DNA from 3 places in the Mesorhizobium sp. CO1-1-11 genome. Region 1 is predicted to be linked to each of the others. Evidence: predicted binding sites of a transcription regulator. Region 1 holds the regulator's gene; each other region holds the start of a gene.
The links. Region 1 encodes PhoB, which activates phosphate uptake and scavenging genes when phosphate is short. Its sites were predicted from a motif close to TGTCATNNANCTGTCAT; they were not measured.

Region 1 (9,831 bases):
ATGGTTTCGAGATCGTCGGCAATGGCCGCAAGGCGCTCGACGCCTTCGGCACGCTCAATCCGTGCATGATCCTGATGGATGTCTCGATGCCGGAGATGAGCGGTCTCGAAGCGACGGCCGCGATCCGCCTGCTGGAGCAGGAGACCGGCACGCATGTGCCGATCGTCGGCGTCACCGCGCATGCGCTCAAGGGCGACCGCGAGCGCTGCCTGGAGGCAGGCATGGACGACTATCTGCCCAAGCCGATCAGCCCCAGGGCCCTGCTCGAGAAGGTCGAGCGCTGGGTCGGCGCCGGCCGTCAGGTCCACCGCAACGCGGGATAGAGCCCGCGTCGCCTAGATTGCGGGACCCGGCGAGGCAATCAAGGAATCAGCGGGAGATTCGCTGCTACCGCTGCGTGCAATGACTATGGTGCGATCGCGCCATATCAAAGGCGGCGTCCAGCCGGAACAATAGCGAAATTGAATTCCGCTCTTCTCAGTTACGGGCGGGAGCAGCGACCGCCTGCAAGAAACAGTGTCACTCTACCCCAACGGACCTGTTTTTGGCGATGGCCCGGCCATGACACGCTCTGGCTGCGAGCAACGCGCTCCCGTCCGGATTTTCTTCACTTGGGAAAGCCTGGTCGAGTCCGTGGTGATTCCAGCCGTCGGACGGCTCAAGCCCCTGATTCCGGCGGCAAACTCGGACCGCGCCGCGAGCGCCCGAGATCAGCGTCTTTCGCGTTGCCGGCAACGCGTTACCGGGCTGACATGAAACTGTCATGCGACTGTTATAATCGAAGGCTATTGGCCTCAGCGGCGCCGGCAAGAAGTGGCGCCGAGAGACCATCTTCCGAACAGGAGCAGGCCACATGAGACATTTCATCCGCTCGGCGGCCGTTGCGATTGCAATGGCTGCGGCGTCCACCCTCACCCTTTCCGCAGCAATGGCAGCTGACCTTTCCGGCGCCGGCTCGACCTTCATCTATCCGGTGTTCGCCAAATGGGCCGACACCTACAAGAAGGACACCGGCATCGGCCTCAACTATCAGTCGATCGGCTCGGGCGGCGGCATCAAGCAGGTCATCGCCAAGACCGTGACCTTCGGCGCCACCGACAAGCCGATGTCCGACGCCGATCTCGAAAAGAACGGCCTCGTGCAGTTCCCGATGGTGATGGGCGGCATCGTGCCGATCGTCAACCTGACGGGCATCAAGCCGGGCGAACTCGTCCTCGACGGCAAGACGCTGGCCCAGATCTATCTCGGCGCGATCACCACCTGGGACGATGCCGCGATCAAGGCCCTGAACCCCTCGCTCACCCTGCCGTCGACCGCTATCGCCGTCGTTCATCGTTCGGACGGCTCGGGCACGACCTTCAACTTCACTGACTACCTCGTGAAGCTCTCGCCCGACTGGAAGGACAAGGTTGGTTCGGACACGGCCGTCGAGTGGCCGACCGGCGTCGGCGCCAAGGGCAGCGAAGGCGTTGCCAACACCGTCAAGCAGACCGACGGCGGCATCGGCTATGTCGAATATGCCTATGCCAAGCAGAACAATCTCTCCTACTCCAAGATGCTGAACGCCGCCGGCAAGGTCGTCGAGCCGTCGCTCGAATCCTTCGGCGCGGCTGCTTCGAACGCCGACTTCAAGGGCGCCAAGAACTTCAACGTCATCATCACCAACGAGCCGGGCGACGCCACCTGGCCCATCGCTGCCTCGACCTGGGTGCTGATCCACAAGACCCCGGACGATGCCGCGGCCACCGGCGAAGCGCTCAAGTTCTTTGCCTGGGCCTACAAGGACGGCAAGGAAACCGCCAAGGCGCTCGACTATGTGTCGATCCCCGACAGCGTCGTCGACCTGATCAAGGCTTCGTGGAAGGCCGACATCCAGGCCGACGGCAAGCCCGTCTACGCCGGCGAGTAATATCTTTCTGGAGGAGCGCCGCCCCGCGGCGCTCCTTTTCAATCAACACAAAGAGCCGAGCTTGACATGAGCGCTGCCCAGGAAGCCTTGCCAGCCATTCGAGGTTCACGCGAAGCCACCGTCAGACGGTTCGCGTTGACCGATTCGATCTTCCATGGGCTGACCCGCGCCGCCGCCATTCTCGTGCTGGTGCTGCTCGGCGGCGTCGCTATCTCGCTGTTCGCCGGTTCCTGGCAGGCACTGTCGACCTTCGGCTTCTCCTTTCTGACCACCGAGAGCTGGAATCCCGTCACCGAGAAATTCGGCGCCCTGGCGCCGATCTATGGCACCATCATCACTTCGGCCATCGCCATTCTGATCGCTGTGCCGCTCGGTATCGGCATCGCCATTTTTCTCACCGAGCTTTGCCCGCGTCCGCTCCGGCGCCCGATCGGCATGGCCGTGGAACTGCTGGCCGGCATCCCCTCGATCATCTACGGCATCTGGGGCCTGTTCGTGCTGGCACCGTTCCTGCAGACGACAGTGCAACCATTCATCATCAGCGTGTTCCATGGCATTCCCGGTCTTAGCAGCCTGTTTGCCGGTCCGCCCTACGGCATCGGCCTGCTGACCTCGTCGCTGATCCTCGCCATCATGGTGCTGCCCTTCATCACCTCGATCACCAAGGATGTGTTCGACACGGTGCCGCCGGTGCTGAAGGAGTCCGCCTATGGCATTGGCTGCACGACCTGGGAGGTGACACGCCGCGTCGTCATCCCCTACACCCGCATAGGCATCATGGGCGGCGTCATGCTCGGCCTCGGCCGCGCGCTTGGCGAAACCATGGCGGTGACCTTCGTCATCGGCAACGCGCACCGCATCTCGACCTCGCTGTTCGCGCCGGCAACGACAATCTCCGCGACCATCGCCAATGAATTCACCGAAGCCGTCGGCGATCTCTACACGTCGTCGCTTGTGGCGCTCGGCCTGATCCTGTTCGTCATCACCTTCCTCATCCTTGCCATCGCACGCTACATGCTGATGCGCATCGACGCCCGCACCGGAGCCTGACCGATGTCGACAGCCTCGTCGCTTCACAGCCGCCGCAAGACCAGAAACTCGGTGATGATGACGCTGTGCGTCGTCGCCGCGGGCATCGGGCTTGCCTGGCTGGCACTGATCCTCGGCGCATTGGTCTACAAAGGCGCGGCCGGGCTCTCCCTTGATGTCTTCACGCAGATGACGCCGCCCCCCGGCGATGCGGGCGGCCTGCTCAACGCCATCTATGGCAGCGTGGTGATGACCGTCATCGCCGTCATCGTCGGCACGCCGATCGGTGTCCTGGCCGGCACCTACATGGCCGAATACGGTCGTTTCTCGAAGCTCACCACCGTCGTACGGTTCATCAACGACATCCTGCTGTCGGCGCCGTCGATCATCATCGGCCTGTTCGTCTACGAATTGATGGTGCGGCCGATGGGGCATTTCTCAGCCATCGCCGGCGCCGTCGCGCTGGCCATCCTGGTCATCCCCGTGGTCGTGCGCACCACCGAGGACATGCTCAACCTGGTGCCGAACGCCTTGCGCGAAGCCGGCACCGCGATCGGCGCACCGCGCTGGGTGGTCATCAAGTCAGTCGCTTACCGCGCGGCACTGTCCGGCATCGTCACCGGCATATTGCTGTCGATCGCCCGTATCTCCGGCGAGACGGCGCCACTTCTTTTCACGGCGCTGAACAACCAGTTCTGGTCGAGCAACCTCAACGCGCCGATGGCCAGCCTGCCGGTCACCATTTTCCAGTTCGCTCTCAGCCCCTACGAGGAATGGCAGCAACTGGCCTGGACCGGCGCACTCATAATCACATTGACGGTTCTCGCGCTCAGCATCTTTGCGCGCAGCCTGACCGGACGCAGAGAGGACAAATGAGCCAGATGTTGTCTCCAGACATGACGATTGCCGCCGAGGCAGCCGCCAAGGCGAAGATCGAGGTCAAGAACCTCAATTTCTACTACGGCCAGTCGAAGGCGCTGAAGGACATCACCTTGTCGCTGCCCGAGCGCAGCGTGACGGCCTTCATCGGACCGTCGGGTTGCGGAAAGTCGACGCTGCTGCGCGTCTTCAACCGCATCTACGAGCTCTACCCCAAGCAGACCGCCGAGGGTCAGGTGCTGCTCGACGGCCAGAACGTTCTCGACCGCTCGCAGGACCTCAACCTGTTGCGCACCAAGATCGGCATGGTGTTCCAGAAGCCGACGCCGTTCCCGATGTCGATCTATGAGAACATCGCCTTCGGCGTCCGCCTCTACGAGAAGATCGGCAAGGCCGAGATGGACGGCCGTGTCGAGCAGGCGTTGAAACGCGCCGCGCTGTGGAACGAAGTCAAGGACAAGCTCAACGCCAGCGGCCTCAGCCTGTCGGGCGGCCAGCAGCAGCGGCTTTGCATCGCCCGCACCGTGGCGGTGAAGCCGGAGGTCATCCTTCTCGACGAGCCGGCCTCGGCGCTCGACCCATTGTCGACCGCCAAGATCGAGGAATTGATCGACGAGTTGCAGGCCGACTACACGATCGTCATCGTCACCCACAACATGCAGCAGGCCGCGCGCGTCTCGAAGCAGACGGCTTTCATGTATCTTGGCGAGCTGGTCGAATTCGACAAGACCGAGAAGATCTTCACGTCGCCTCGCGAGAAGCGCACGCAGGACTATATCACCGGCCGCTTCGGCTGATCTCACGCATACGAGGACCAGGATCATGGCCGAACACACAGTCGCAGCCTTCGACGAGGATCTCGGACAGATCAGCAGGCTGATCAGCGACATGGGCGATCTCGCCGGCACGATGGTCGGCGGCGCCACCAAGGCGCTGCTGAATTCCGACAATGCGCTGGCACAGCGCGTCGTCTCCGACGACGCCATCATGGACGCACGCCAGCGCGAACTCGATGATCGCGCCATCACCCTGATCGCCAAGCGCCAACCGATGGCCGACGATCTGCGTCATGTCGTCGGCTCGATCCGCATGGCGGGCGATCTCGAACGCATCGGCGACCTTGCCAAGAACATCGCCAAGCGCGTCGGCTCCGTCGGCCTCACCGCCACGCCGCGCGACCTGTCGCATTCCATCGACTCCATGGCGCAGCTGGTGCTGATCCAGGTGCAGGGCGTGGTCGAGGAATATGCGGCCGGCGATGCCGCCGCCCTCGCCAAGCTCAGGAATGACGACGAACGCATCGACGTCAAATACACCTCGGTGTTCCGCGAACTCCTGACCTACATGATGGAGGATCCCCGCAACATCACGGCTTGCACGCATCTTTTGTTCTGCGCCAAGAATCTCGAACGCATCGGCGACCATGTGACCAACATCGCCGAGAATGCGTATTATGTGCTGACCGGCACGCAATTGCCCGCCAACCGTCCGAAGCAGGACGAGACGGCGCTGTCGATGCCTGCGGCTTGATGGCAGGGATGATCGATCGATGATCGCGCCACGCATCATGGTGGTGGAGGACGAGGAGCCGCTGGGCGTGCTCCTCCGCTACAATCTGGAATCCGAGGGTTACCAGGTCGAGGTGGTGACACGCGGCGACGAAGCCGAGATCCGCCTCCAGGAAAACGTGCCCGACCTGCTGGTGCTCGACTGGATGGTGCCGGCGGTTTCCGGCATCGAACTCTGTCGGCGCCTGCGCATGCGGCCCGAGACGGAGCGATTGCCGATCATCATGCTGACGGCGCGCGGCGAGGAGAGCGATCGCGTGCGCGGCCTCTCGACCGGCGCCGACGACTATCTGGTCAAGCCGTTCTCGACGCCAGAATTCATGGCCCGGGTCAAGGCGCTGCTGCGCCGCGCCAAACCGGAAGTGCTGTCCAGCGTGCTCAAGGTCGGCGACATCGTGCTCGACCGCGAATCGCACCGGGTCTATCGCAAGAAGAGCGAGATCCGGCTCGGACCGACCGAGTTCCGGCTACTCGAATTCATGATGCGCCATCCTGGCCGCGTGTTCTCGCGCAGCCAGTTGCTCGATAATGTCTGGGGCGAGACGATCTACATCGACGAGCGCACTGTGGATGTGCATGTCGGCCGCCTGCGCAAGGCGGTCAACAATGGCCGCATGCCCGATGTGATACGCACCATCCGTGGCGCGGGCTACGCAATCCGCGAGGATTGAGATCAGGCCACGTTCTTGCCGGATCTCACCTGCACGCCCGGCGCGAAGATCTCCTGGTCGACGAAGGTGAGCGCGCGCATGGCGCAGCCCTCGCGGATCAGCGGCAATTCGTTCGGCTCTGTATCGAAGGAAATCGATTTCGAATGCTGGCCGCCGGCGGTCTGGGCGATGGCCTCGCGCAGGGCCGGCTCGATCAGGTCGAAGGCGGCGGCGCTGACGCCGACCATCGCAACGGGCGCCGGGTCTATCAGCGCGAACAGGCTGCCAAGGCCATAGCCCAGAGCCTCGCCGGCCTTGCGATAGGCCTCGCGCTCCGGTCCGTCTCTTTCGCGCGCCGTGGCCGCCAATGCGCGCATGTCGGCGTCGCTGACGTCGACCGGTTTGGCGTCCTCACCCATCTGTCCTGCATTACGCCAGATGGCATAGTTGCCGGCATAGGCCTCGACGCAGCCGCGCCGCCCGCAGCGGCAGAGCGCGCCGCCCGGGCGATGGATCATGTGGCCGAACTCGCCGCCGGAGGAATGGGTGCCGGTGAACAGATCGCCCTTCAGCACCAGGCCCATGCCGATGCCGTGCGAGAGCAGGATGGCGATGAAGTCGTCGCGGTAGCGCTCGGGGTCGCGCCAGCGCAGCGCCACCGCCATCATGTTGCAGTCGTTCTCCATGGTGGCGGGGATGCCGAATTCGGCTTCGAGTATGTCGGCGAAGGCAATGTCCGTCTGTGGCGTGATCGGCGACCACAGCATGGCGCGCGCCTCGGTGTCGGTGATGCCCTGGATCGCCAGCGCGATGCGGGCGATGCTGGCGACGTCAAGGTCGGGATCCTCGAGGCGGCGGCGGACGATGGCCACGCATTCGCCGATCAGCGCCTCGCGCGACATGGTCAGCGTGTCCAGCCGGCGCTGCTCCTCCGATATCACCTGGCCGGCGTAGTCGATGACGGCGACGGAGAGGAAATTCAGCGACAGCACCACGGTCATGACCGCCGCGGCCTCGGGGTTGAGACAAAGGCCCACCTGCGGCCGGCCGCGTTTCAGTGAGCCGGCCTCGTTCGGCTTGCCTTCGCTCAGGATACCTTCGCCGATCAGGTCGGCTGATATCGCCGATATGGTCGAGTGGCTCAGGGCGGTGGTGGCGGCGATCTCGGTGCGCGAGGGCTGGCCACCCCGGCGCACGGCTCCAATCACCATTGCGCGGTTGCGCCGGCGCAGATCGTCGTGGCGGATTCCGACCGACATGATTTCCTCCCCGTCGCCGCGGTTCTTGACGCCCCCTCGAACACCTCCGGCAACGGGCCGAATACTGGCAGAAGCGGCTGGGGCTGTCATTTATTTATTGCGGGGCTCGAAAAAAGGCTTCCGGCACCTCAAAATCCGTCAGAATCGATGTTGACAGTGTTCCGGCGATGGACGAGTGTTTTTTCGAGGCTCGAAAAAATAGGGCCTTTGTGCCGGCCTTAGGGCCAGTTTGGTCGCGCCACACGCGGGCGCAGGGAGGATATCATGAAGAGATTCACAGTCGCCATTCTGGCGGGTGTCGCCATGTCGCTGACGCTGGCGTCGGTCGCGCAGGCGAAGGGCAAGGTCATCGGCGTTTCGTGGTCCAACTTCCAGGAGGAGCGCTGGAAGACCGACGAGGCGGCCATGAGGAAGGCCATCGAGGCCGCGGGCGACAAGTACATTTCCGCCGACGCGCAGTCCAATCCCGGCAAGCAGCTGACCGATGTCGAGAGCCTGATTTCGCAGGGTGCCAATTCGCTGATCATCCTGGCGCAGGACGCGTCGGCCATCGGCCCGGCGGTACAGAAGGCGCTCGACGAGGGCATTCCGGTCGTCGGCTATGACCGCCTCATCGAGAACAAGGACGTCTTCTACCTGACCTTCGACAACAAGGAAGTCGGCCGCATGCAGGCCCGCGAAGTGTTCAAGGTGAAGCCTGAGGGCAATTACGTCTTCATCAAGGGCTCGGGCGCCGATCCGAATGCCGACTTCCTGTTCTCGGGCTCTATGGAAGTGCTGAAAGCGGCAATAGACAGCGGCAAGATCAAGAATGTCGGCGAAGCCTATACGGACGGCTGGCTGCCCGCCAACGCCCAGAAGAACATGGAACAGTTCCTCACCGCCAACGACAACAAGGTCGACGCCGTGGTCGCCGCCAATGACGGCACCGCCGGCGGTGTGGTCGCGGCGCTGACGGCGCAGGGGCTCGCCGGCACCGTGCCGGTCTCCGGTCAGGACGGCGACCACGCCGCGCTCAACCGCATCGCGCTCGGCACCCAGACCGTGTCGGTGTGGAAGGACGCGCGCGAACTCGGCAAGAACGCCGCCGAGATCGCCTCGCAACTCGCCGACGGCAAGAAGATGACCGACATCGCCGGCGTGAAGGACTTCACGACGCCTGGCGGCAACACCGTAAAGTCGCTGTTCCTGACCCCGGTGGCCATCACCAAGGACAATCTCAACCTCGTCATCGACGCCGGCTGGATCAAGAAGGACGAAGTCTGCACGGGCGTTGCCGCGGGCAGCGTCGCGGCCTGCAACTGAGCTTGATCGCCTGAACAGTCGGAAGCGCCGCGGCGTGGAACGGTCAGTGTTCTGAACACTGGCCGTTCCAATTTCCTTGTTTTCGCAATTCCGGACGAAAAACCGCTACGCACTTTTCCTGGAATTGCTTCCAAGCCGCGGCGTGTTCCCGACAAGATTTGTGTTTCCGCCGCTGGCGGCTAACTTCTGGGCTCTGGTCCGGCTCCGCGTCAGACGGCAAGCCGCTGGGAGAACATCATGACCGACACGACCTCAACCTCGCAGGCCGATACGGCGCGTGCGTCGGAACTCGGCGCGGTCGCGCGTTTCCTGAAGGCGACCGAGATCGACACCCGCATGCTCGGCATGATCGGCGCGCTGCTGCTGATCTGGGTCGCGCTGCATGTGATTTCGAGCCTGCGTCTTGGCGTCAATCCGCTCGATTTCGACAGCCGCACGTTCCTCACGCCACGCAATCTGTGGAACCTGTCGGTGCAGACGTCCGCGGTCGCCATCATGGCCTGCGGCATGGTGCTGGTCATCGTCATGCGCAACATCGACCTGTCCGTCGGTTCCGCCGAGGGCTTGATCGGCATGGTCATGGGCTTTGCGCAGGTACATTTCCTGGTTCGGTTCGTAGGACTTGAACTCGGCAACCCATGGATCTGGGTCCTGGCACTGGTCATCGGTCTGGCGCTCGGGCTTTTGATCGGCGCCTTCCAGGGCTTCGTCATCGCCTATCTCGAAGTGCCGGCCTTCATCGTCACGTTGGGTGGCCTGCTGGTCTGGCGTGGGGCCGCCTGGTGGGTCACGTCAGGCCAGACGGTGGCGCCGCTCGACGCAACTTTCCAGCTGATGGGCGGCGGACCGGCCGGATCGATCGGCGCCACCTGGAGCTGGGTCGTCGGCATCGTCGCGTGCCTGGCTGTCGTGTTCGCGCTGTTCAACGGGCGGGTTCAGCGCAAGCGCTTCCGCTTCCCGCTGCGGCCGATCTGGGCCGAGACGCTGCTCGGCGTCGTCACCTGCGCCGTCATCATGGGCGCGGTCTGGCTGGCCAACTCCTATCCTTGGCCGATCGGGATCGTGAACCGGTACGCGGCCGCCAACAACATCACCGTGCCGGAGGGCGGGCTGTTCATCGCCCACGGCATCGCTATACCGGTGCTGATGGCGGTCGCCGTCGGTCTGGTCATGACCTTCATCACCAACCGCACCCGTTTCGGCCGTTATGTCTTTGCTATCGGCGGCAATCC
Region 2 (9,831 bases), on a different contig from region 1:
CGTCCCCGTCGAAGCCGCCAATGACGCAATAGCAAAGGGGCAAGCCGCAGAATGATGGCCGCCGCATGATGACAGCCGTCTATCGCTGGTTCGAGACCTGGGTCTACCCGTTCAGGGAGCCGGCGAATCTTCGGCCACCGGCCAGCGTCACGGGCTTCCTCTGGCACTATGTCGGGCAAGCGAAGTTCGCCTTCTTCGCCATGCTGGTCATCGGCGGCATCGCGCCGCTGGTCGAGGCCGGCCTGTTCTATTTCGTCGGACGGCTGGTCGATATTCTCGACCAATTGCCCGGCGAACGGAGCTGGCACGCGCTGTGGACCGCCGCCGGCCCCGAACTGGTGTTCATGGTCGCGGTGGTGCTGATCATCCGCACCGTGGTCGTCGCCTTGTCGGCGCTGGTCGGCGAACAGACGATCACGCCTGGCTTCTACAATCTGGTGCGTTGGCAGGCGCACCGGCACGTCTCGCGCCAGTCCTACGCCTTCTTCCAGAACGATTTTGCTGGCCGCATCGCGACGAAAGTCTGGCAAGCCGGGCAGGCGACGGGCGACCTGATGGAAAGCTTCATCGAGGTCGTCTGGTTCATGGTCGTCTATACGGTGACGACGCTGGCGCTGGTCGCCGGGCTTGACCTCAGGCTGGCGGCACTCGTGGTGGTCTGGATCACCGCCTTCGGCTTTCTGGCGAAGCTCTATTTGCCGGCAATCCGCAAGCACGCCGAAGCGACGGCGGAGGCGGGCTCCATGATCAATGGCCGCATTGTCGATTCCTACTCCAACGTGCAGACGCTGAAACTGTTCGCGGCCGACGGCGACGATCGCTACATCAGGAACGGCTTCGATATCTATCTCGACGCATTGCGGCCCTTCACCCGCCGCTTGACCGGCGTGCGCATGGCGCTGACGACGCTGTCGGGCATCATGATCACGGCGATCGGCTGCTTTGCCGTTTATCTCTGGGTCGAGGGCTCGATCACGGTCGGGGCGGTCGCCTTCACGCTCAGCCTGGTGCTGCGGCTCAACATGCTGCTCGGCCGGTTGATGATGCAGATGAACGGCATCTTGCGGAATCTCGGCGTGCTGGAGAACTCCAAGGCGCTGATCTCGCAGCCGCTCGGCCTGACCGATGCACCGGACGCCGGGGAACTGGTCGTGGCGGGTGGGCGCATCGACGTAAAAAATGTCGAGTTCCACTACGGCAAGGGGTTTGGGGTTCTGAACGGCATCAACCTTATCGTCAAGCCGGGTGAGAAGGTCGGGCTCGTCGGGCCTTCGGGCGCCGGCAAGACGACGCTGGCGAACCTTATCCTGCGCCTCTACGATCTCGAAAGCGGCCAGATCACCATCGACGGCCAGGACGTCTCTGGTGTAACGCAGGATTCGCTGCGCGCCAATATCGGCGTCGTCAGCCAGGACACGGCCCTGTTCCACCGTTCGCTGCGTGACAACATCAAGCTCGGCATGCCCGACGCAACCGACGCGCAGGTCATCGCGGCGGCGAAAAAAGCCGAGGCCCATGAATTCATCCTGACTTTGCGCGACAACAGGGACCGCCAGGGCTACGAAGCCTTTGTCGGCGAGCGCGGCGTCAAGCTGTCGGGCGGTCAGCGTCAGCGCGTGGCGATCGCCCGCGTCTTCCTCAAGGACGCGCCGGTCCTGATCCTCGACGAGGCGACGTCGGCGCTCGATTCCGACATCGAGGCGGCGATCCAGGAGAATCTGACGCGGCTGATGGAGAACAAGACCGTGATCGCGATTGCCCACCGGCTGTCGACGATCGCGGCACTTGACCGCCTGGTGGTGCTCGACGGCGGCCGCATCGTCGAGCAAGGCACACATGACGAACTGGTGGCGCTCGACGGGCTTTATGCCCGGCTGTGGAAGCGCCAGTCCGGCGGGTTCCTCTATCACGAGGAAAGCGTGCTGGAAGAGACGCGGCCGGCGGAGTAGGCGCGTGGGTGGATCGGCAGAGCTCAGTCCGGAGATCGGCCCAGAGATCGGCTACACGCTCAAGCGTTTGCGGCCAACCGTGGCGGCCTTCGACATGCTGAAGGAAGAGAGCCGGCTGGAAGGCTACTGGATGCTGGTGCGTCTGGGCGATGGCTGGGCAAGCGGCCGCAACAAGTTCCTGAAGCGGGGCGAGGCGCTGTTCGGAGCCTGGCATGGCGCCGAACTCGCCGGTGTCTGCGGGCTGAACATCGATCCCTATTTCGAGGGCAGGGACCACGGCCGGGTCCGCCACCTGTTCGTCAGCGCGCGTCACCGTCGCGCCGGCCTTGGCCGAACGCTGGTCGAGATCGTGATCGACCGAGCCCGCCAGTATTTCACCGTGTTGAACACCCGCGCGCCGCCAGAAGCCTTCGCTTTCTATGAACGGCTTGGTTTTCAGCCCGTGGAGGGCGAAGAATTCGTCACCCATCGCATGGTGTTCAGGAAAGGGAACTGAAATGTCCTTGCGTCCGCCATCCCATCTTGCCGGCACGTCGGCCGCCGATGCGGCCTTCGACGCGCTTGGCCATGAAATCCTGGCAGAGAAGGCGGCGGCGCTCGGGCGGGCCGGCCAGCGCGTGGAAGAAACCTTGGCGCGGTTGCGCGATAACGGGGACGATGAGTTGCGCCCCCGTCTGCTCAAGGAGGCTGCCGTGGCCGTTCACGCCTATTTCATCCAGCGCGAACTGTGCGGCCTTCGCAAGCATGACGCCGTGATCCGCGAATACAATATCCCCAGGGCGGTTCTAGTGAGGCTGGGCGCCGCGTAAAATCAGTTTTTTAGGAATCACTCCAGCCATTCGGTGATGAAGCTGCCGTTTTCGTGAATGTCGGTCGTTTCCAGCGGACCGGGACCGAGATTGGTGAACTTGTGCGGCGTGTTGGGCGGCACGATCAGGATCTGCCCCGCCGAAGCCTCGATTTCCTGGTCACCGACCGTGAAGAGGCCGGTTCCCTGGCGGATGATGAAGATCTCCGCATAGGGATGGGCGTGCAGCCGCGGGCCGCCGCCGACATCGGGCAGGTGATTGAAGATCAGGCAGGAGTTTGAGCCGTAGGCACCGCACTGCAGTTCGCCCTTCCAGTGGTGGGAACGAACAGCCCATTGCTCGCGATCGATGACGTGCGCCATGCGAAGGAGGATAGATCACACCGGCGCCCTGTGTCGAGGCAAGCCGGAGCCTTGGATTTTGCTGATATTTCCCGGTTGTTTAGCCGCCCTTTGTAGCCATTCGCCGTCCCGCCGGACACGAGGGGATTTTGTCCCCGCGACAATCTGCCCTTGTGCCTTCACCCGTCTGGACAAAAACGGGCTTCACGCATAAACCGAAGTCCAAATGCCGGAGGAATTCGCTAGCCTGTTCGCCATGCGCTGTCGGGTTGGCGTGATTGAGCGGGGAACAAGGCTCGGCCACCGGCGCGGAAGAGGCGAAAGGATCAGGCACCCGTGAGCGCAACCGACATCCACGATCCCAATCGTCGAGATTTTCTCTACGTCGCCACCGGCATGGCCGCCGTGGTCGGCGCCGGTGCCGTGGCCTGGCCGTTCATCGACCAGATGCGCCCTGATGCCTCGACGCTGGCGCTCGCGTCGGTCGAGGTCGATGTCTCCTCGCTGACGCCTGGCAGCTCGCTGATCGTCAAGTGGCGCGGCAAGCCGGTCGTGGTGCGCAACCGGACCGAGAAGGAAATGAAGGACGGCGAGGCCGTCAGCCTCTCCGATCTCAAGGATCCGATCGCCCGCAACGCCAATTTGCCGTCCGATGCGCCGGCGACCGACGCCAACCGCACCACGCCAGGCAAGGAAGCCTGGATGGTGATGGTTCAGGTCTGCACCCATCTGGGCTGCATCCCGCTCGGCCAGGAAGGCGATTTCGGCGGCTGGTTCTGCCCGTGCCACGGTTCGCAATACGACACGGCCGGCCGCATCCGCAAAGGCCCGGCGCCGGAGAACATGGCGATTCCGGTATTCAAATTCGTTTCCGACACCAAACTCCTTATCGGTTGAGGCAGGGGATATTTCGATGAGCGAGGGACACTCGACCTACACGCCGAAGACCGGTATCGAACGCTGGTTCGACGCCCGCATGCCGCTGCCCAGGATGGTCTATGACAGCTTCATCGCCTATCCGGTGCCGCGCAACTTGAACTATATGTGGACCTTCGGCGGCATCCTGGCGATCATGCTGGTGGCGCAGATCCTGACCGGCATCGTGCTGGCCATGCACTATACGGCCGACACCAATCTCGCCTTCGGTTCGGTCGAAAAGATCATGCGCGACGTGAATTCCGGATGGCTGCTGCGCTACATGCACGCCAACGGCGCCTCGTTCTTCTTCATCGCTGTCTACCTGCATATCTTCCGCGGTCTTTATTACGGCTCCTACAAGGCGCCGCGCGAGCTGCTGTGGATCCTCGGCTGCATCATCTACCTCCTGATGATGGCGACCGGCTTCATGGGCTATGTGCTGCCATGGGGGCAGATGAGCTTCTGGGGCGCCACTGTCATCACCGGCTTCTTCAGCGCCATTCCGCTGGTTGGCGACTGGATCCAGCAGCTCCTGCTCGGCGGCTTCGCCGTCGACAATCCGACGCTGAACCGCTTCTTCGCCCTGCATTACCTGCTGCCGTTCATGATTGCCGGCGTCGTCGTTCTGCATGTCTGGGCGCTGCATGTCGTCGGCCAGTCGAACCCGACCGGCATCGAGGTCAAGTCGAAGACAGATACCGTGGCCTTCACGCCCTACGCGACCATCAAGGACGCGTTCGGCATGATCGTGTTCCTGTTCGTCTTCGCCTACTTCGTCTTCTACCTGCCGAACTATCTCGGCCATCCGGACAACTACACGGTCGCCAACCCGCTTAAGACGCCGGCCCATATCGTCCCGGAATGGTACTTCCTGCCGTTCTACGCAATCCTGCGCGCCATCACGTTCAACATCGGGCCGATCAATTCCAAGCTCGGCGGCGTGCTGTGCATGTTCGGCGCCATCGTCATGCTGTTCCTGGTGCCGTGGCTCGACACCTCCAAGGTGCGCTCGGCGGTCTACCGGCCCTGGTACAAGCTGTTTTTCTGGCTGTTCGTGGCCGATGCCATCCTGCTGGGCTGGCTGGGCTCGCAGCCGGCGGAAGGCAGCTATGTGTTCATGGCGCAGATGGCGACGCTGTTCTACTTCGCCTTCTTCCTGATCGCGCTGCCGGTGCTCGGCTTGATCGAGACACCCCGCAGGCTGCCGAACTCGATCACCGAGGCGGTGCTCGAAAAGAACAAGGGTGGCAGCGGACATCCGGCGGGCGCCACGGCAGCACCTGAGACCAAGGGCTGAGCGGTAGAGAATCTAAGGGGATTTGGCATGAAAAAGATTCTCACTTCGCTTGCGCTGGTCGGCCTCGTGGCCGCCGGCACCGGAGTTGCAGGCACTTGCGCGTTCGCGGCCGAAGAGGCGCACAACGCGGCGGCACCGACGCATTTCCCGATCAACGAGCCGAAGGAAATGAGCTGGAGCTTCACCGGCCCGTTCGGCACCTATGACAAGGCGCAGTTGCAGCGCGGCCTGAAGGTCTACAAGGAAGTCTGCTCGGCCTGCCATTCGATGAACCTGGTGGCGTTCCGCACGCTTTCGGACCTCGGCTACAGCGACGCGCAGATCAAGACGCTGTCAGCCGAATACACCATCCATGACGGTCCCAACGATGCCGGCGACATGTTCGACCGTCCCGGCAAGCCGTCCGACCATTTCCCGGCACCGTTCGCCAATGAGGAAGCCGCCGCTGCCTCCAATGGCGGCGCGGCGCCGCCGGATATGTCGTTGCTGGCCAAGGCGCGCGGCGTCGAGCGCGGCTTCCCGCAGTTCGTCTTCGATATCTTCACCCAGTATGATGCCGGTGGTCCCGACTACATCCATTCGCTCTTGACCGGCTACGACCAGACGCCGCCCGCCGGCATGGTCATCCCCGAAGGCACACACTACAACCCGTACTTCATGTCCGGCGTGTCGCTGAAGATGCCCAAGCCGCTCTCCGACGGCCAGGTCACCTATGACGACGGTTCGCCGCAGACCATCGACCAGTATTCCCGCGACGTGGCTGCCTTCCTGACATGGGCTGCCGAGCCGCACATGGAAGACCGCAAGAAGATGGGCTTCCGCGTGCTGGTGTTCCTGCTTCTGTTCGGCGCCCTGGTCTACCTGACCAAGCGCAAGGTGTGGGAAGCCGTCGCGCACTAGGCCTGTTGATCTTCAGGTGAGGCCGGTCTGCAAACGATGGCTTCCTGCGCTTCCGGTGCTCACGTACTTCAAGTACGCTCCGCTCCGGTTCTCGGAAACCATCGTTTTCGATTCAGCCTGATCTGAATCTCAAAAGGCCTTGGGTCGTTCAGTGCACAACATGGGGCGCCGCGAGGCGCCCTTTCTGCTTTTTGAGTGGATTGCGCCTCCACGTCTCGGCGGTGTCACATGGCCGTCACCACACATCGCGATCCTGCGGCGCTCTCATCAAAGGATCACGCTCATGAAAAGATACGCATCGCTTGCGGCAGGCCTGCTGCTGCTCGTCGTTGGTTCCGCGGCCCGCGCCGAAGACGCAAAACCATTCATCACCAACAAGGATGTCGACCTGACGATGATCCTGCCGCCGCCGCCGGCCAATGATTCGGCTGAGACCAAGGCCGAGCTTGGCGAAGTGCTGACCATGCAGGTCACGCGCACACCCGAGATGGAAGCCCGCGCCATCGCCGACGCCGAGGAAAACGTCTGGCGTTTCGCCGATGTCATGGGGCCGAATTTCAACAAGGACAAGCTGCCGAAATTCAGCGCCTTCTTCGATCGCGTGGTGGAGACCGAAGGCGCCGTCGTCGATCCGGCCAAGGATGTCTGGAAGCGCCTGCGTCCGCACCAGCTCAGCGATCTCGTCAAGCCGGTGGTCAAGCTGTCGAGCTCCGGTTCCTGGCCGTCCGGCCATGCGACCGTCGGCACGATGATGGGCATCATCCTGTCCGACATGGTTCCGGAAAGGCGTGCTGAGATCATGGCGCGCGCGGCCGAGTTCGCCCACAACCGCATCGTCGGCGGCATCCACTATCCGTCCGACGTCGAGATGGGCAAGATTTCCGGCAGCGTCATTGCCGCCGTCCTGCTCAACCGGGATGACTTCAAGGCCGAGTACGATGTGGCCAGGGCGGAGCTTCGTTCCGATCTCGGCATGTAGGATTTGGCCGATAGCCATCCGTTCGAGCGGGGCGCCTTCGGGCGCCCCTTTTTCGTGGCTGCGCCCAACAGGAGGAAAATCGCCTGTGGTTGCTCCCAGCCCGTAGTCAATTCCTTTGCCGGATGCGCTTGTCTCGGTCGCCACATCGCGCTAGCCGTTGTCGGTCGCGCCGGGTTACGATCGGCCCCGCGCCGTTTCACTTTGTCAGCCGGATCATTCGGAGCCGCTTCATGAAACCTTCTCTCGAAGACACGCTGCTGGCCTCGATCCGTACCATCCCGGACTATCCCAAGCCCGGCATCCTGTTTCGCGACATCACCACGCTGCTCGGCAATGCGCGCGCCTTCCGCCGCGCCATCGACGAGCTGGTGCATCCCTATGCCGGGCAGAAGATCGACAAGATCGCCGGCATCGAAGCGCGCGGCTTCATCCTGGGCGGCGCCGTTGCCCACCAGCTCTCGGCCGGCTTCGTGCCGATCCGCAAGAAGGGCAAGCTGCCTTATGAGACCGTGCGCGTCGCCTACAGCCTGGAATACGGGCTGGACGAGATGGAGATGCACAAGGACGGCGTCGCGCCCGGCGAGAAGGTGATCCTGGTCGACGATCTGATCGCCACCGGCGGCACGGCTGAAGCGGCGGTCAAGCTGCTGCGCCAGATCGGCGCCGACATTCTCGCCGCCTGTTTCGTCATCGACCTGCCGGATTTAGGCGGGCGCGCCAAGCTCGAAGCGCTCGGCGTGCCGGTGCGAACGCTGATCGGGTTCGAGGGGGTTTGAGACCGGTTTGCCGAAGGCAAATTGAAAGGTCCAGTGGACCTTTCAAAGATCTCGAACGCCCGGAGCGATAGCGAAGGGCAGGGAGGCAACACGACAACCAGCGCGGGTGCCGCCCTCATCCGCCTTCGGCCACGCCATAAACGGGGCGAAGGAAGAGACTACTCCACCTTCACCAGCACCGCGCTTTCGAACTCCAGCACCTTGCCGCCGGTCGAATCAGTGGCCTCGCAGAGCAGCGCCAGCAACCGCCAGCCGGGGCGGGACGCGATGGGGCGGTGGGACAGCGCCGTGCGCGTGAAGGTGATGGTTTGCCCGGCAAAGACGGGCTTCAGCCACTTCAGGTTCTTGAATCCGGGCGAGGGGCCGAATTCGGGCACCGGGCCGTCCCAGCCTTCGGCGTCCAGGCGGCTCTCCAGGTTCAGCTTCATCCAGGTGGCGGCGGTATGCCAGCCGGAGGCGCAGAGGCCGCCGAGCACGCTCTTCTTCGCGGCCTCTTCGTCGATGTGAAAGATCTGCGGGTCGTATTTGCGGGCGAACGCCTTGATCGCCTCGGGCTCGAATCTGTGCGAGCCCAGCGTCACCGTGGTGCCGATGCGGAAGAATTCGTCGAGCGTCATGCCGCATTCCCCGCGTCGCGCGTCAGGAACATGACGGAGTTCTCGAGCTCGAAGACGCTTTCGCCGCGCTGGTTGACCAGTTCGCTGCGCATGGTCACGAAGCCGAGTTGCGGCTTCGATTTCGACAGGCGCCTGGCCAGAACCACCAGGCTGCCCCGCAGCGTATCGCCGGCGAGCACCGGCTTCTTCCATTTGACCTGATCGACTCCTGGTGCGCCCTGGCAGGTGGAGTCCAGCAGGAAGGCATCGCACAGCATGCGCATGAACATGGCGCAGGTGTGCCAGCCTGAAGCCGAGAGGCCGCCCAGGATACTCGCCTTGCCGGCCTCCTCGTCGAGATGCATCGGCTGGGCATCGAACTCGCTGGCGAACTCGATGATTTCGGCCGCGCTCACCTGTTTGGTGCCGAGATCGAACGAGATCCCCTCGACGAAGTCCTCATAGGCCCATGTCTTGCCGGTCATGGTCTGGCATCCCTTGCAGAACGCGCGATCCGTATGGATCGGCAAACCCGGATGCAGGCCGCGGGCGATTTGGTCAAGCCCTTTCTGGTGAGCCAGCCGGCGCGATCGGGCCCGCGGCGGCAGTAGGGGCCAGCCGCGGCGCCTCCGATCGCCTAGCGGGCGTTCGGCAGGATCTGGTGCAGGACAATCGCCCAGACGGCGCCGAAGGCGATGGATGAGCCCAGAATGTACTGCACGATATCGGGCAGCGTCTTGACGAAATCCGGCGGTACCAGCGTGGCGAACAGCGCCATCAGGATGGGCAGGCCGATGACCAGCATGTTGCGTTCGGTCAGCGGCGTCCCGCGCACCACCCGAAAACCGTTCATGGCGATGACGACGCAAAGCACTCCGAAGACGCCGCCGATGACCGGCCCCGGGATTGAGGCGATGACCGCCGAAAGCTTGCCGATCAGCCCGAACAGCACCAGGAAGATGCCGGCCGCCCCGAAGGCGGCACGGCTGGCGATGCCGGTGATGGCGATGATGCCGGCGTTGGACGAATAGCCGGTGACCGGCGTGCTGCACAGCAGCGCGCTGATCAGGCAGCCAAGGCCTTCGCCCGTGGCGCCCCGGTCGAGCTGCTCGTCCGAGAGCGGCTTGTCGATGACGGCACCGACCGCGAACCAGGTGCCGGTGGTTTCGGCCAGGACGACGATGTAGACGATCAGCATGGTCAGCGTCGCCGACCAGGAGAAGGTGACATCGAGATTGAGGAAGGCGATGCGCGGCATGGAAAACC
Region 3 (9,831 bases), on a different contig from region 1:
GCTGCCTGTCGAACGGGCCTACCGGGTCAGCGCATCCTCGGTCGGGCATGGCACCGATCTTTATGTGCTGGTTTTCAAGGACCAGAGCGAGGCGCGGCGTATCGACCGCATGCGCGCCGACTTCATCGCCAATGCCAGTCACGAATTGCGCACCCCGCTGGCTTCGATCGCGGGCTTCATCGAAACGCTGCGCGGACCGGCCCGCAACGATCCGGCGGCGCGCGAGCAGTTCCTCCAGATCATGCAGAACCAGACCGGCCGCATGGCCCGCCTGATCGACGACCTCCTGTCTCTGTCGCGATTGGAGATGAAGCCCTATCTCAAGCCGGGAACCGAAGTCGATCTGCGCCAGACCGTCGACAGCGTCATCGATTCGCTCGGCCCGCTCGCCCGCGAAAACAATGTCGCCATCGAGCGCGATTTCGCCAAGGGGCCGCTCGATGTGCCGGGCGATCGCGACGAGCTGTTCCAGGTGTTCGAGAACCTTTTGGAAAATGCCTGCAAATACGGCCAGTCGGGCGGTCGTGTCGTGGTGTCGATCGCGCGCGGCGATGATGGTTCCGAACCCGGCATCGACGTCACCATCAGGGATTTTGGTCCCGGCATCCCCGAGGAGCACATACCGCGCATCACCGAGCGCTTCTATCGTATCGATGTCGAGACCAGCCGGACCCAGAAGGGCACGGGGCTTGGCCTGTCGATCGTCAAGCACATCCTGACACGTCACAACGCCAGGCTGACGATCAGGTCCGAGGTCGGCAAGGGCGCCGCCTTCTCGGTCCATTTGCCGGCGCACTGATACTGCCCTAGTTTTCCACGGGGCCGTTTCTTTTTTCTGTCATCCCGTTAGCGTATCAGCGGGGATTCGAGGAAACGACTCAAAGACAAGATCCCGTGGGAAGGCATTTCATCCATGCAGTCCGTTCACATTGTCAGCGCCTATGACGAGGAACTGAAATATCTTTCGAAGCGCATCGCCGCGATGGGTGGGCACGCCGAGCGCATGGTCGAGCAGGCGGTCGCCGCCCTGGTCAATGCCGATCCGGGGCTGGCCCAGAAGGTCATTCGCGACGACGCCGTCCTGGACGAGGGACAGCGTGAGATCGACGACAAGGCGATCATCATCATCGCCAGGCGTCAGCCGATGGCGACTGACCTGCGCGAGATCGTCGGCGCCATCCGCATTTCGGCCGACCTCGAGCGCGTCGGCGACCTCGGCAAGAACGTCGCCAAGCGGGTGGTTGCCGTTACCGACGGCCGGCAGCCGACCAGCCTGTTTCGCGGCCTGGAGGCTCTGGCCAATTTGGCGCTGACCCAGCTGAAGGAAGTCCTCGACGTCTATGCGTCGCGCTCGGTCGACAAGATCGGCTTCGTGCGCGACCGTGACGACCAGATCGATGCCATGTACACGTCGCTGTTTCGCGAATTGCTGACCTACATGATGGAAGATCCGCGCAACATCACGCCCTGTACGCATCTGCTGTTCTGCGCCAAGAATATCGAGCGGATCGGCGATCACGCCACCAACATCGCCGAGACCATCTATTACATCGTCACCGGCGACCAGATGCCCGCCGACCGGCCGAAAGGCGACAAGACCGACAAGATCGGCCTCCCCGAGGCGCTGCCGGTGAAGTGAACGCACATCCTCTCGAACGCTTGATCATATTGCGGTAGACTATCCCGAGATAAGCTTGCTGGTTCCCCAGGGAAGGCAACGCTTTCGGGAGGCTGCGATGGAATATGTCCGGGAGTTCAAGGCCTCGCCGCCGACATCGGGCATCATCGCCTGCGGCGTCTATACCGCCGGGCGCCGTATCGCCGATATTCCGATCGAGGAAGCCGGCGAATGGGCCAAGAAATCGGGACATGTCGTCTGGATCGGGCTGCTTGAGCCTGACCGCGACCTCCTGCTGCGCGTCAAGGCGCAGTTTCATCTGCATGAACTGGCGATCGAGGATGCCGAGCATCCGCACCAGCGGCCAAAGATCGAGCAATATGGCGATGCGCTGTTCATCGTCGCCCGCACGGCGCAGCTGATCGACGGGCGCGTCACCTTCGGCGAGACACATCTGTTTGTCGGCTCAGGCTATATCGTCAGCGTCAGGCACGGTCCTTCGACATCCTATGCCGCCGTGCGGCAGCACTGGGAAAGCTGCCCGCACTCGCTGGCCAAGGGGGAGGACTTCGTCCTCTATGCCATTCTCGACTTCATCGTCGACAATTACATGCCCGTGCTCGAGCAGATCGAGGACGAGGTCGAGGCGATCGAGGACAAGGTCCTGTTGAAGCCGATGACCGGACCCGATATCGAACGCCTCTACATGCTGCGCCGCGACCTCCTGCGCCTGCGCAACGCGGCATTGCCCTTGGTGGAAGTCTGTCGCCGGCTGACCAGCGCCGACCTGCCGCAGATCCATTCGGCCATGCACCCGCTGTTCCGCGACGTGACGGACCACATCCGTACTGTCCAGGAGAAGATCGACAGTCTGCGCGAGGTGCTGGCCTTTGCCTTCGAAGCCAGTCTTCTGGTCGGTCAAAGCCAGGAAACGGCGATCTCCAAGAAACTCGCCTCATGGGCGGCCATCCTGGCCGTGCCAACCGCATTCGCCGGCATCTACGGCATGAACTTTACCGACATGCCGGAGCTGAAGATGGCATATGGCTATCCGATGGTGCTGGCCACCATCGCGCTTATCTGCTGCTTCCTTTATTGGCGCTTCAGGAAGAACGGCTGGCTGTGAGGAAGTCGGTAGTCAGTAGTCAGTAGTGGTTGGTGGGAGCGCTTGTTTCCTCACTACTCAGTACTCACCGCTTATCTATTCCGCCGCCGCTCCGCCGCCGGCTGGAACGCCACGCGGGCATGGTATTTACAGTAGGGACCAGTTTCAGCGGCTTCGTTGCCGCAGAAATTGAAGTCCTCCGAAAGTGGATCGCCGTTCGGCCATTTGCAGGTGCGCTCGGTCAGTTCGACGAGCTGCAGATGCCGTGAGATCGGCACCACGACGTTCTCGACCGGACGGATGTAGTGCCGCGCCACCGGTTCGGCGTCGAATTGCGTCTGAAGGGCCGTCGCGCCGATCGAAGTCGTGACGTGGCGTGCCGTGCTTGCGGCGCGCGCCACCGATTTCTGGACGGTCGATCCCTGCGTCGCCTTCTTCTGGCGTGCCGGCGTCGCCGTTGCGCGACCGCGACCCGACAGCTTCAGCCGGTGCACCTTGCCGATGACGGCATTGCGGCTGACCCCTCCAAGCTGCGCAGCAATCTGGCTTGCGCTCAGACCCTCCGACCACAGTTTTCTCAAGAGTTCTACCCGCTCGTCAGTCCAGTTCATGACCGCGCTCCTCATAAGCGTGCGGCAATCAGAATCCATTCCCGACCCAGCACCACTGCTAGGGCAGACACCACATATATCTGGTGATTAGGTCCGCCGCACGAAATCTAGTTATTTCTTGACTACAACTACTCTATGCGCTGACTCGGTGACAAGAGTCCCAAGTGCAACACGAATCGGTTTTTTCGGTTTTCCCCAACTTGCCCGGTCGCTCATGAGCCGGCGTTGCGTCGGGGGGCTTGCCGCGCGCCACTACGCGACGTTTTCGTTGACTTCATGGCCGAAAAACACGATAAGCCGCAGAAGGCCGCCGCTTTGGCGGCTTTTTTGATTTTCCGGTACCGGAGACGCATATAATGAGCGGTTCGGCGCTTTACGAGACCTTTGCTCGCGCACCCCTGGCCTTCGACCATGGGGAAGGCACTTGGCTGGTCACCGACAAGGGCGAGCGATATCTCGATTTCGCCGGCGGCATCGCGGTCAATTCGCTTGGCCATGGCCATCCGCACCTGGTCGCGGCCCTCACCGAGCAGGCGGCGAAACTCTGGCACGTCTCCAATCTCTATGAAATCCCGGGGCAGAGCAGGCTTGGCGAGCGGCTGGTCGATGCCACCTTCGCCGACAAGGTGTTCTTCACCAATTCCGGCGCCGAGGCGCTGGAATGCGCGATCAAGACGGCGCGGCGCTACCATTTCGTCAAGGGCAATCCCGAGCGCTTCCGCATCATCACCTTCGAGGGCGCCTTCCATGGCCGCACGCTGGCGACCATCGCGGCAGGCGGCCAGTACAAATATCTCGAAGGCTTCGGACCCAAGGTCGAAGGCTTCGACCAGGTTGGCTTCGACGACATCGATGCCGCCGAGAAGGCGATCACGCCCGAGACCGCCGCGATCCTGATCGAGCCGGTGCAAGGCGAGGGCGGTATCCGCCCGGTACCGACACAGTCGCTCAAGCGGCTGCGGCAGCTCTGCGAACAGCACGGCCTGTTGTTGATATACGACGAGGTCCAATGCGGCATTGGCCGTACCGGCAAGCTGTTCGCGCATGAGTGGTCCGCGGTGACGCCCGACATCATGGCAATCGCCAAGGGCATTGGCGGCGGCTTCCCGATGGGCGCCTGCCTTGCCACCGACGAGGCGGCCGTCGGCATGACCGCTGGCGTGCACGGCACCACATTCGGCGGCAATCCGCTGGCAATGGCGGTCGGCAACGCCGTGCTCGACGTCGTGCTGGAAGACGGCTTCCTGGAGGATGTCCAGCGCAAGGCGCTGCTGATGAAGCAGGGGCTAGCCTCGATAGCCGACGAATTCCCCGAAATTGTCGAGGATATCAGGGGCACCGGGCTGATGCTCGGCCTCAAATGCGCGATGCCCAACGGCAAGGTGAACATGGCGCTGCGCGACCAGCATTTGCTGGCCGTTCCGGCCGGCGACAACGTCATTCGCCTGCTGCCACCGCTCACCGTCACCGACGCCGAGATTCACGAAGCGCTCAACCGCATCCGCGCCGGCGCCAAGGGCCTGTCGGAGGCGATCGCCTCCGCCGCCGCGAAGTAATCCGGAACCATTCCTGATGTCAGTTCGCCATTTCACCGATCTTTCCACCGTTTCCGAAGGCGATCTGCGCTTCATGCTGGATGATGCGGTGACGCGAAAGGCGCGTCTCAAGGCCGGCGAGCGGAGCAAGCCGCTCGAAGGCAAGGTGCTGGCCATGATCTTCGACAAGCCGTCGACGCGCACGCGCGTTTCTTTCGACGTCGGCATGCGCCAGCTCGGCGGCGAGACCATCATGCTGACCGGCACCGAGATGCAGCTCGGCCGCTCCGAGACGATCGCCGACACCGCCAAGGTGCTGTCGCGCTATGTCGATGCGATCATGATCCGCACCACCTCTCATGAGCGGCTGCTGGAGCTGACCGAGAATGCTACCGTTCCGGTGATCAACGGCCTGACCGACGACACCCACCCTTGCCAGCTGATGGCCGACATCATGACTTTCGAGGAGCACCGCGGTCCGGTGGCCGGCAAGACGATTGCCTGGACCGGCGACGGCAACAATGTGCTGCACTCGCTGCTCGAGGCCTCGGCACGGTTCCGATTCAATCTCAACGTCGCCGTGCCCGAAGGCAGCGAACCGGCGCAGAAGCATGTCGACTGGTCCAAGGCGCATGGCGGCAAGCTGCATTTCACCCGCTCGCCCGAGGAAGCCGTCGACCAGGCCGACTGCATCGTCACCGATTGCTGGGTGTCGATGGGACAGGAACACCGTGCTCGCGGGCACAATGTCTTCTCGCCCTATCAGGTCAACGCGGCGCTGATGGCCAAGGCCAAGCCGGATGCATTGTTCATGCACTGCCTGCCGGCCCATCGCGGCGAGGAAGTGACCGACGAGGTCATCGACGGGCCGCATTCGGTGGTCTTCGACGAGGCCGAGAACCGGCTCCATGCCCAGAAGGCAGTGCTTGCCTGGTGCCTCGGTGCTTAGAGTGTCTTGGTGCTTGAAGTGTCTTGGGCGCCCGAAATGCCCAGGCGCCTGAAATGCCCAGGCGCTTGATCTGCGGCGGCGCGATGCCTATCTGCGCCGCATCACGCAAATCAAGCGCGTTTGGACGCATGTGCCCACCAGGGCCGCATGGCCGCGCCCTGGAGCTTTGTCATGTTGGAAAGCCATCAAGTGACTGAACATCACCCCAAACTCGGCGAGTTCGGCTACGCCGGCGACGATCACGTCGTTCCCTTCGAGGTCGGTCCGCTCGACGTGCGCGGCCGCACGGTCCAGCTTGGGCCGATGCTCGACGCCATCCTTGGCCGCCACGATTATCCCGAGCCGGTCGCCCGCCTGCTGGCGGAAGCCTGTGTGCTGACCGTTCTGCTCGGCACCTCGCTCAAATTCGAAGGCAAGTTCATCCTGCAGACCCGCACCGACGGGCCTGTCGACATGCTGGTCGCGGACTTCTCCACGCCCTCGGCACTGCGTGCCTATGCACGCTTCGATGCGGATCGGCTCGAAGCACTGGTCGCGGCAGGCGAGACGTCCCAGCAGACGCTGCTTGGCAGCGGCGTGCTGGCGCTGACCATCGACCAGGGCGCCCATACTCAGCGCTACCAAGGCATCGTCCAACTCGACGGCGAAACGCTGGAAGACGCGGCGCGCACCTATTTCCGTCAGTCGGAACAGATCCCGACCGATATCAGGCTCTCGGTCGCCAAGCTGCTGACGCCCGGGATCGGCGGCGCGCGCGAGCAATGGCGCGCCGGCGGCATCCTGGCGCAGTTCCTGCCGCAATCGCCCGAGCGCATGCGCATTCCGGACCTGCCGGGTGGGGACGGCGATCCGCGCGAGGGAGTCCACGATCCGGCCGATAATTCCTGGCAGGAACTCCTGGCCTTGCTCGGCACCATCGAGCCGACCGAATTGATCGACCCGACCATCGGCGCCGAGCGGCTGCTCTATCGTCTGTTCCATGAGCATGGCGTGCGCGTCTTCGGCGGCGTTCCCGTGGCCGACCAGTGCTCATGCTCCCGCGACAAGATCCGTGGCATCCTCGAAGGCTTCTCAGCGCAGGAGATCAAGGACAGCACCGAGGATGGCGGCATCCATGTCGCCTGCGAATTCTGCTCGACGCAGTACGACTTCGATCCAGCCGAGTTTGCGGCTCAGTAAAGCCTTTCCTTCTCTCCGTTCCGCGGGGAGAAGGTGCCCGAAGGGCGGATGAGGGGCGACGCGACCGTCGGCCCTCAGTTCACCGTGCGCCTTGTCCCCGGCAGATCGAGCGAGAAGGCCGGGATGGCGATGTCGAACGTCTCGCCGCGCTTGTTGCGCATCGTGTAGCGTCCGACCATGATCCCGGAGGGTGTCGAGAGCGGGCAGCCGGACGTGTACTGATAGCTGTCGCCGGGATTGAGTTCCGGCTGGTCGCCGACAACGCCCGGCCCGCGGACCTCCTCGACCCGGCCGGCACCATCGGTGATGTGCCAATAGCGCGACAGAAGCTGCACGAACTCGTCAGACTGGTTGTCGATCGTTATCTGATAGCCCCAGACGTAGCGGTTCTCCTGGGGATCTGAACGATCCTCCAGATAGAACGGCCTGACCTGCACTTCGATGTTGCGCGTCACGGCGCGGTACATGAGCGGCTCCAAAACAATCCGACGACTTTCGACGCTCGCGGTGAGCAGGTCAACGTGCGCGTCTTGTCGCGCCTGGGATTGAAACGCAGGTGCCGGCAAAGAATGTCATTTAAGTGACACACGACAATGGTGGTGTGCGCGAACCGGGCGACTCGGCCCTCTGTCGAACTGTTGAAAACGGCCGCGACGCGGGCCGACTTCCGGAGTGACCAGATCTCGATGGAACTCACTCTCATATCCGCCTCGCTTTCGACCGCACTCATCCTCTCAAACGCTGCCAGCATCCTGCTTGCCGCTTCACAGCTGAAACGGCGCACCACGATTGCCCCGCCGGCGGGCAGATCGCCGGCGGTGTCGATTGTCGTCCCGTCGCGCGGCGTCGAGCCATTCACACATGAGACGCTGGAACGCGCCTTCGCGCTCGACTGGCCACGCTACGAACTGATCTTCTGCGTCGCCCATGCCGACGACCCGGTGGTCAAACTGATAAACAGGGCGATTGCCCGGTTTCCGCAGGTGCCGGCCCGGCTGTTGATCGGCGACGACCGTGTCAGTGCCAATCCAAAGCTCAACAACTGCGTCAAAGGCTGGGAAGCGGCGCGCCACGACTGGGTCATTCTTGCCGATTCCAACGTTCTGATGCCGAGGGACTATGTCGAGCACATGATGGCGGCGTGGCAGCACGGTACCGGCCTTGTCTGCTCGACGCCGATCGGCTCCAGGCCAGATGGTTTCTGGGCCGACGTCGAATGCGCCTTCCTCAACACATTGCAGGCCCGCTGGCAGTATGCCGGCGCGGCGCTCGGCCTCGGCTTCGCGCAGGGCAAGAGCATGCTGTGGAACAAGCCGATGCTGGACGCCAATGGCGGCATACGCGCGCTGGCCGCCGAGATCGCCGAGGACGCCGCCGCGACCAAGCTGGTGAACGGCCTCGGCCTGCGTGTCAACCTCGTTGCCGCCCCCTTCGAGCAGCCGCTCGGCCAGCGCACGTTTGGCGAGATCTGGTCGCGCCAGGCCCGCTGGGCGCGCCTGCGCCGCGTCACTTTCCCGCTGTTCTTCGCGCCCGAGATCCTGACTGGTGCGGCGGTCCCGCTGGTTCTTGCGCTGATTGCCGCGGCGAGCGCCGGCATTAGTCTCTGGGCGACCGCGATTGCCGTGCTGGCGGCGTTCTATCTTCCGGAATGCGCTCTGGCCCTGGCCAAGGGTTGGCACGTCTCGACGCGCATGATCGCGGCGACGGTCGCGCGGGACGTCATGCTCCCGGCCATCTGGGCGCGCGGCTGGCTCGGCGGCGCCGTCGACTGGCGCGGCAACGCCATGACCATCCGCACCAAGACGGCGGAACTGGAGGAGACGCCATCGAGCGCTTGATCGCTGCTGACGACGCTGCCTGGACGAAACCTATTTGGCGGCCTTCAAGGCTTGCGCGATATCTTCCAGCAGATCGTCCGTATCCTCCAGGCCGACCGACAGCCTGAGCGTACCGGGCCCGATGCCGAGTTCGGCGCGGGCCTCATCGCTGAGGTTCTTGTGGGTGGTCGTCGCCGGATGGGTGATCAGGCTCTTGGCATCGCCCAGATTGTTCGAGATCAGCACGATGTCGAGGGCGTTCTGCAGGGCGAAGGCCGCCGGCTTGCCGCCCTTGACGTCGAGGCAGATCAGCGTCGAGCCACCCGACATCTGCTTCTTGACGATATCGGCCTGCGGGTGGTCGGCGCGGCCGGGATAGATGACGCGGGCGATCTGCGGCTGCCCGGCCAGGAAGTCGGCGATCCTGCCGGCGCTCTCGGTCTGCTGGCGCACGCGCAGCGGCAAGGTTTCCAGGCCCTTCAGCAGCGTCCAGGCGTTGAACGGCGACAGGCTGGGACCGGTGTGGCGGAAATAGTCGTGCAGGTTCTCGTCAATCCACTTCTTGTCCGACAGGATGACGCCGCCCAGGCAGCGGCCCTGGCCGTCAATGTGCTTCGTGGCCGAGTAGACGACGATGTGCGCACCAAGCTGCAACGGCTTCTGTTGCAGCGGCGTGGCAAAGACATTGTCGACGACCAGCCGCGCGCCGATCGAATTGGCAAGCGAGGCGACGGCGGCGATGTCGACGACCTCGAGCGTCGGGTTGGTCGGGCTTTCCAGGAAGAACAGCTTGGTGTTCGGCCTGACCGCCTTTTCCCAATTGGCGATCTCGGTGCCGTCGACCAAGGTCGCCTCGATGCCATAGCGCGGCGCCAGCGTCTCGACCACCCAGCGGCAGGAGCCGAACAGCGCGCGCGCGGCCACGATGTGGTCGCCGGCCTTGACGCTGCACAGAAGGGCAGCCGTCACCGCCGCCATGCCCGACGCCGTGGCGCGCGCGTCTTCGGCGCCTTCAAG

Region 2: LB554_RS16885 (acid phosphatase) is a predicted target of PhoB. The motif match lies at 6,437-6,453, and genes of this name have one in related genera.
Region 3: LB554_RS14345 (ceramide glucosyltransferase) is a predicted target of PhoB. The motif match lies at 7,568-7,584, and genes of this name have one in related genera.

What each region holds. Positions count from the first base shown of each region.
Region 1 covers NZ_JAIUHE010000020.1:3,195-13,025, reverse strand. Annotated here, with positions in the region: gene LB554_RS22265 (PAS domain-containing protein) at 1-323, shown strand, start outside; gene pstS (phosphate ABC transporter substrate-binding protein PstS) at 854-1,909, shown strand; gene pstC (phosphate ABC transporter permease subunit PstC) at 1,976-2,959, shown strand; gene pstA (phosphate ABC transporter permease PstA) at 2,963-3,814, shown strand; gene pstB (phosphate ABC transporter ATP-binding protein PstB) at 3,811-4,614, shown strand; gene phoU (phosphate signaling complex protein PhoU) at 4,640-5,347, shown strand; gene phoB (phosphate regulon transcriptional regulator PhoB) at 5,367-6,056, shown strand; gene LB554_RS22230 (ROK family protein) at 6,059-7,294, opposite strand; gene xylF (D-xylose ABC transporter substrate-binding protein) at 7,559-8,599, shown strand; gene LB554_RS22220 (sugar ABC transporter permease) at 8,837-9,831, shown strand, end outside.
Region 2 covers NZ_JAIUHE010000013.1:60,324-70,154, forward strand. Annotated here, with positions in the region: gene LB554_RS16845 (ABC transporter ATP-binding protein) at 1-55, shown strand, start outside; gene LB554_RS16850 (ABC transporter ATP-binding protein) at 66-1,949, shown strand; gene LB554_RS16855 (GNAT family N-acetyltransferase) at 1,954-2,445, shown strand; gene LB554_RS16860 (DUF6665 family protein) at 2,447-2,758, shown strand; gene LB554_RS16865 (cupin domain-containing protein) at 2,776-3,120, opposite strand; gene petA (ubiquinol-cytochrome c reductase iron-sulfur subunit) at 3,436-3,996, shown strand; gene LB554_RS16875 (cytochrome b) at 4,013-5,314, shown strand; gene LB554_RS16880 (cytochrome c1) at 5,342-6,214, shown strand; gene LB554_RS16885 (acid phosphatase) at 6,498-7,193, shown strand; gene LB554_RS16890 (adenine phosphoribosyltransferase) at 7,424-7,969, shown strand; gene LB554_RS16895 (MaoC family dehydratase) at 8,128-8,586, opposite strand; gene LB554_RS16900 (MaoC family dehydratase) at 8,583-9,050, opposite strand; gene LB554_RS16905 (uracil-xanthine permease family protein) at 9,203-9,831, opposite strand, start outside.
Region 3 covers NZ_JAIUHE010000011.1:1,764-11,594, reverse strand. Annotated here, with positions in the region: gene LB554_RS14385 (ATP-binding protein) at 1-799, shown strand, start outside; gene phoU (phosphate signaling complex protein PhoU) at 914-1,639, shown strand; gene LB554_RS14375 (magnesium and cobalt transport protein CorA) at 1,737-2,744, shown strand; gene LB554_RS14370 (GcrA family cell cycle regulator) at 2,816-3,334, opposite strand; gene LB554_RS14365 (aspartate aminotransferase family protein) at 3,691-4,890, shown strand; gene argF (ornithine carbamoyltransferase) at 4,907-5,818, shown strand; gene LB554_RS14355 (Hsp33 family molecular chaperone) at 5,966-6,997, shown strand; gene apaG (Co2+/Mg2+ efflux protein ApaG) at 7,072-7,464, opposite strand; gene LB554_RS14345 (ceramide glucosyltransferase) at 7,684-8,835, shown strand; gene LB554_RS14340 (O-succinylhomoserine sulfhydrylase) at 8,866-9,831, opposite strand, start outside.